One region of the Blautia sp. MB18-30 genome, then DNA from elsewhere that is predicted to be linked to it. Evidence: predicted binding sites of a transcription regulator. Region 1 holds the regulator's gene; the other holds the start of a gene.
What was found. The regulator Rex, encoded in region 1, represses fermentation and respiration genes when NADH is low (regulators of the CRP and FNR family bind a similar motif). The targets are predictions, from matches to a motif close to ATTGTTAANTANTTAACAAT.
Positions count from the first base shown of each region.

Region 2: a site for Rex is predicted at 1,959-1,978, ahead of NCY57_RS15100 (iron-sulfur cluster assembly scaffold protein). Genes of this name have one in related genera too.

Region 1 covers NZ_JAMOYY010000020.1:41,321-44,742, reverse strand. Annotated here, with positions in the region: gene NCY57_RS10630 (ABC-F family ATP-binding cassette domain-containing protein) at 1-1,260, opposite strand, end outside; gene NCY57_RS10625 (redox-sensing transcriptional repressor Rex) at 1,475-2,122, shown strand; gene NCY57_RS10620 (NAD(P)H-hydrate dehydratase) at 2,184-3,422, shown strand, end outside.
Region 2 covers NZ_JAMOYY010000050.1:14,406-17,827, reverse strand. Annotated here, with positions in the region: gene NCY57_RS15105 (GGGtGRT protein) at 13-1,023, opposite strand; gene NCY57_RS15100 (iron-sulfur cluster assembly scaffold protein) at 1,064-1,756, opposite strand; gene NCY57_RS15095 (TraX family protein) at 2,003-2,740, shown strand; gene NCY57_RS15090 (UDP-N-acetylglucosamine pyrophosphorylase) at 2,864-3,422, opposite strand, start outside.

The DNA of each region.
Region 1 (3,422 bases):
TGTGAGAGTCGGATAAGTATCGGAGATCTCCTGAAAAATTGTCTTGTCCATATGCAGAACATGATGTTCCTGATCGTAATAACCGATCTGCACCTTGGAACCAAGGGAAAATTTGCCGGCATCTGCCTCAATAAGACCGTTGATGATCTTTAGCATGGTGGTCTTTCCGGTTCCGTTGTTTCCGATCAGTGCCACACGCTCGCCGCGTTTGATATCAAAGGAGATATCGGAGAACAGGGTCTGTCCCGGAAAGGCCTTGGAAAGCGCTTCCACGTGGAGCACATCGTTTCCGCTTAACACCCGTGGTTCCAGCGAGATACGCATCCGGTCCTGGAGCTCAAGAGGCTTTTCGATCCTCTGTACACGGTCCAGCATTTTTTCACGGCTTTCCGCACGCTTGATGGATTTTTCACGGTTAAAGGATTTCAGCTTGGCGATAACGGCTTCCTGATGCTTGATATCCCGCTGCTGATTTAAGTATGCCTTGTACTGTGCGTCACGAAGCTGAGCCTTCTTGAGAGCATAGGCAGAGTAGTTGCCGCTGTATACGCGGGTCTGTCCGGCTTCGATCTCAATGACCTTGGTGACCACCTTATCCAGAAAATAACGGTCATGGGAGACGATAAAAACAGCTCCCGGATAATTCAGAAGATAAGTTTCCAGCCAGGAGATGCTTTCCATATCCAGGTGATTGGTTGGCTCATCCAGAAGCAGGATATCCGGCTTGGAAAGAAGCATCTTGCCCAGCGCCACGCGTGTTTTCTGACCGCCGGAAAGAGTTTCAATCTGCTTGTCATAATCTTCCTCTGTGAAGCCGAGACCCTTTAAGACACCGGTCAGCTCACTTTTGTAAGCGTATCCGTTCTCCAGCTCAAACTGATGGGTCAGGCGGGTATAGGTTTCCATCAGACGGTTCAGCTCATCACCGGTCACCGTGTTCATTTCCTGTTCCATATTGCGGATACGGCGTTCCATATCGATGATGTGCTGCTTGGTGGTAAGAAGCTCCTCGTAGATGGTATGATGTCCGTGGATATCCTGGTACTGGGCAAGATAGCCGATATTTTTATCCCGGGCAAGCACCACGGTACCGGAATCAGCAGAAAGCTCCTGCATGATGATCCGCAGCAGTGTGGTCTTTCCTGCACCGTTGCATCCGATCAGAGCAGCCTTTTCACGGTCTTCAATGTGAAAGGATGCATCATTTAAAATTACTTTTTCGCCAAAGGCCTTGCATATATTCTGACATGATAAAATCATAAAAACTGTCCTCCTGTATAAAGAATCACCCCTGTTTATGTCTGAACAGGGAAAAATCCTCCACCTATTATAACGGAAACTGCCGGGATTTCAAAGAAAAAATCAATTATTAGAAAAAATATAAAGAAATTTGTACAGAATAGACAACTTTAATTGACAGGAAAATGTCAATTCGTTATAATTAACCTAGTGTAAGGTAAGGAGGAAAACTATCGTGGAGACAAAACAAATCTCGAAAGCGGTGATTAAGCGTCTGCCACGCTATTACCGCTACTTAGGAGAGCTGATGGAAGATAATGTAGAACGTATTTCTTCCAATGAATTAAGTAAGAAGATGCATACCACAGCTTCTCAGATCCGTCAGGATCTTAATAATTTTGGCGGTTTTGGGCAGCAGGGGTATGGCTATAATGTACACTATCTTTATACAGAGATCGGTAAGATCCTGGGACTGGATACCGTTCATCCGATGATCATCCTGGGTGCCGGTAATCTGGGACAGGCACTTGCCAATTATGTGGATTTTGAGAAGCGCGGGTTCAGGCTGGTTGGTATCTTTGACGTAAATCCTGTGCTTGAGGGCATCGCAGTCCGTGGACTTGAGATCCAGATGCTCAGTGAGCTTCCGTTTTTCCTGAGAGAGAATAACGTGGAGATCGCGATCCTGACACTTCCTAAGAATAAAGCCAAGGAAATGGCAGATATCCTGGTAGAGAACGGGATCAAGGCAATCTGGAATTTTGCACATCTCGATCTTGAGACACCGGATGATGTGATCGTAGAGAACGTTCATCTTTCCGAGAGTCTGATGACACTGTCTTATAATCTCAGCAAATACAGGCAGGAACATGTGGATAAGTAAGAATTGTTAAGCTGCCGGAAACGGCAGCTTTCTCTATGACAGAGGGGAGGCAGAAGACAGAATGAAGAAGCTTGTTACCTGCAAAGAAATGAAGGATCTGGACTCCACAACGATCCGTGAGATCGGAGTTCCCTCCGAGGTTCTGATGGAGCGGGCGGCACTGAAGGTGGTAGAGGAAACAGAAAAGTATCTCCAGAAGGACGAAAGGATCCTGGTAGTCTGCGGAAGCGGAAACAATGGTGGTGACGGTATCGCAGTTGCCAGATTGTTCCATCTGAAGGGGATCCGGGTAGAGTTTTATATGGTCGGAAACAAAGATAAAATGACCAGAGAGACAGCTCTTCAGTATAAGATCGCTTCCGGTTATCGTGTCCCGGAGGTGAATAACCCGCAGTGGAGTGAATATACTACTATAGTAGATGCCGTGTTTGGGGTAGGCCTGACGCGTCCGATCGAGGGGCATTATGCTGATATCATCCATGAGATGAACAGTGCGAGGGCCAAAAAGATCGCAGTTGACATCCCGTCAGGAGTGAACGGAGATACTGGCCTGGAAATGGGAATTGCCTTCAGCGCCGATCTGACTGTCACATTTGCCTACCGGAAAAGAGGTCTTTGCTTTTATCCGGGAAGACTGTATGCAGGAAGGATCGTTACCGCCGATATCGGGATCTATGAGCAGGAAGCTGTGACTGCATCTGCCGCCTGTCTGGAAAATAAAGATCTGAAGCTGTTTCCGGAACGTGATCCCGGCGGAAACAAGGGTACCTTCGGAAAAGTGCTCTTTGTGACCGGAAGTGAGGGAATGTGCGGAGCCGCTTATTTAAGCGCCAGTGCAGCACTTCGTGCCGGTGCGGGAATGGTGAAGATCCAGACTGTGGAAGCCAACAGGATCCCACTGCAGATACTCCTTCCGGAGGCTATGGTCTGCAGCCGCTTTGATCAGGAATCCAATGAACAGCTTCTATCCTGGTGTGATGTGATCGTGATCGGACCGGGACTTGGAACATCAGTGGCCAGCCGTGAGAGAGAACAGTGGTTTCTCACGGCGGCTGCCCGGGAGAAAAAGCCGCTGATCCTGGATGCGGACGGCCTGAACCTTCTGGCTGCACATCCACAGTGGTATCAGTATCTGGGAGAGCATGTAGTCCTGACACCGCATATCGGAGAAATGAGCCGGCTCAGTGGCAGAACGATCCAGGAGATCCAGCATGAGATCGCAGATACTGCGCTGAAATGTGCTGCGGAAACAGGCTCTGTGTGCGTATTGAAGGATGCATGTACGTTGATCGCAGATGAA
Region 2 (3,422 bases), on a different contig from region 1:
CGTTATCTGAAATCAGAACTTGCCAGCGTCAGCAGCTTCCTGTACGGAAACAGCTACAGCAACTGTCATACCAACCATCGGGTTGTTTCCAGCGCCGATAAGACCCATCATCTCTACGTGAGCCGGTACGGAAGAAGATCCTGCGAACTGAGCGTCAGAATGCATACGTCCAAGTGTATCAGTCATACCGTAGGAAGCAGGACCTGCTGCCATGTTGTCCGGATGAAGTGTACGTCCTGTACCACCGCCGGAAGCAACGGAGAAGTATTTTTTGCCTTTCTCGTTGCACTCTTTTTTGTATGTTCCTGCTACCGGATGCTGGAAACGAGTCGGGTTTGTGGAGTTTCCTGTGATGGAAACGTCAACGCCCTCTTTCCACATGATCGCAACACCTTCCGGAACGCTGTTAGCGCCGTAGCAGTTAACCTTTGCACGAAGTCCCTCAGAATAGGATTTACGGAATACTTCCTTAACCTCGTTCTTATATGGATCATACTCTGTCTCTACATATGTAAAGCCGTTGATACGGGAGATGATCTGAGCAGCATCTTTTCCAAGACCGTTCAGGATAACACGAAGAGGTTTTTTACGAACCTTGTTTGCTTTCTCTGCGATACCGATCGCACCCTCAGCTGCTGCGAAAGACTCATGTCCTGCAAGGAAGCAGAAGCAGTCTGTCTCTTCCTCAAGAAGCATCTTTCCAAGGTTTCCATGTCCAAGACCTACTTTACGTGTGTCTGCAACGGATCCCGGGATACAGAAAGCCTGAAGGCCTTCTCCGATAGCTGCTGCTGCGTCAGCGGCTCTTCTGCAGCCTTTTTTGATCGCGATAGCTGCACCTACTGTGTAAGCCCAACAAGCGTTCTCGAAGCAGATCGGCTGAATGCCTTTGATCTGATCGTAAACGTTCAGTCCTGCGTCTTTAGTGATTTTCTCAGCTTCTTCGATAGAAGCGATTCCATAGCTGTTTAAAACAGAATTGATCTTGTCAATTCGTCTCTCATATGATTCAAATAAAGCCATTTCCTGTAACCTCCTGATATTTTTACCTTACGAAGTGTAATTACTCTTTTCTTGGGTCGATGATCTTAACAGCATCTGCAACACGGCCGTACTGACCTTTTGCTTTCTCCCATGCTGTGTTCGGGTCATCACCTTTCTTAATGAAGTCAGTCATTTTTCCAAGGCTTACGAACTGATATCCGATGATCTCATCGTTCTCATCAAGAGCGATACCTGTAACATAACCCTCAGCCATCTCAAGGTAACGAGGTCCTTTTTTCAGAGTTCCATACATTGTACCAACCTGAGAACGAAGTCCTTTTCCAAGGTCCTCAAGACCAGCGCCTACTGCAAGTCCGTCCTCGGAGAATGCAGACTGGGAACGTCCGTAAACGATCTGAAGGAAAAGCTCTCTCATAGCTGTATTGATTGCATCACATACAAGGTCTGTGTTCAGTGCCTCCATAACGGTAAGTCCTGGAAGGATCTCAGAAGCCATAGCTGCAGAGTGAGTCATTCCTGAACATCCGATTGTCTCAACAAGTGCCTCCTGGATGATTCCCTCTTTAACGTTAAGGGAAAGCTTACAAGCACCCTGCTGCGGAGCACACCAGCCAACACCGTGTGTAAATCCGGAGATATCCTTTACTTCTTTTGCCTGAACCCATTTTGCTTCTTCCGGGATCGGAGCGGCACCATGATGTACGCCCTGTGCCACTGGACACATTTCTTCTACTTCGCGTGAATAAATCATTTTAAAACTCCTTTCAAGTATAGATTGACCGATGTTATTGAGAAAAAAAGTTCGATAACACCCTATGGCTATTTTCTCACAAAACCGTTGTTTCGTCCAGTCATATTTGATAAAATTTTGCCATAAAACGCATAATATTGGTAGGTATTCCGGCAGTATTGCATGCCTAACTGTCAAATATTTCTGGCAACTGCTGTATGTATGTGATAATATATTAGCAAGTTTAACCCTGGAGGTATATTTTTCATGAATGCATCTGTGGATTCTGTTTTTCCAGAAAAATACCGCATTCTCAGCGGAAGCGCTCTGAAGATGATCGCGGTCATCACCATGCTGATCGATCATATCGGAGCTGTGCTGCTCAGTATGTATCAGCCTGCACAGAAAATCCTGTTTACACTTTTCGGCAGAGAATATACTGTATATCTTATTTTCCGCGATATCGGAAGAGCTGCTTTTCCCATCTTCTGTTTTCTCCTGCTGGAAGGCTTCCGGCATACACGGAGCCGGTTCCTCTATGGAAGAAATCTCCTTCTTTTTGCGCTGCTCTCAGAAATTCCGTGGAATCTGATGTTTACAAATACGCTGCGTTACGAAAGACAAAATGTGTTTTTTACGCTTTTCCTCGGATATCTGGCCTTTTGTGCCATCGAATATTTCCAGACCAGACCTTCGATGCAGCTTCTCTGCATCCTGGGACTGCTTGTTGTTTCCATTTTTCTGAAAGCAGACTATGGATGGCGGGGGTATATCTTCCTGCTGATCATATACTATATGCGAAACGATAAACCAGGCCAGGCAATCCTCGGAAGCTGCTGGCTTTACTATGAATGGAGAGCCTCCTTTGCCTTTCTGTCCATTAACCTGTACAATGGAAAAAGAGGCTTCATCCGCGGAAAATCAGCAAAATATTTCTTTTACTGGTTTTACCCAGTCCATATTATAGGACTGGTCATACTTCGACAGCTTTTGTTTTTATCTTAATCCCGCCCGCTCCCGGTCGGTTCATCCTTCCACGACCAATACTGTTGCATCCATCACCCCATCAAAAAAAGCTGCACTCTCTCAAAAGTGCAGCCTAAATGCGTGTCCAGAAGAATCTGTTTCTTATTTTTTCTTTACGATTTCTTTTGCATTTTTATAAATGGAATCTGCAGGAACACATCCACGTACCGGTGACAGCGGGTAGATATTAGAATTCCGTCCGATCACAGTACCGGGATTCAGCACAGAACCGCATCCGACTTCAACATGATCTCCGAGCATCGCTCCGAATTTCTTAAGACCGGTTTCGATCTCTTCATCCCCGTCTTTTACGACAACCAGCTTCTTGTCTGATTTTACGTTGGAACAGATCGATCCGGCACCCATGTGGGACTTATATCCCAGCACAGCATCTCCAACATAATTATAATGGGGAACCTGAACCTTGTTAAACAGCACTGCATTCTTAAGCTCTGTGGAATTTCCCACAACTGCGCCCTCACCAACGATAGCCTTGCCGCGGATAAACGCACAGTGGCGCACCTCGGCGTCTCTGCCAATGATAGCCGGTCCGGTGATACTTGCAGTCGGCGCAACTGTAGCGGATCTTGCGATCCATACATTTTCGCCCTTCTCCTCATATTCAGAAGGATCCAGTGTTTTTCCCAGCTTGATAATGAAA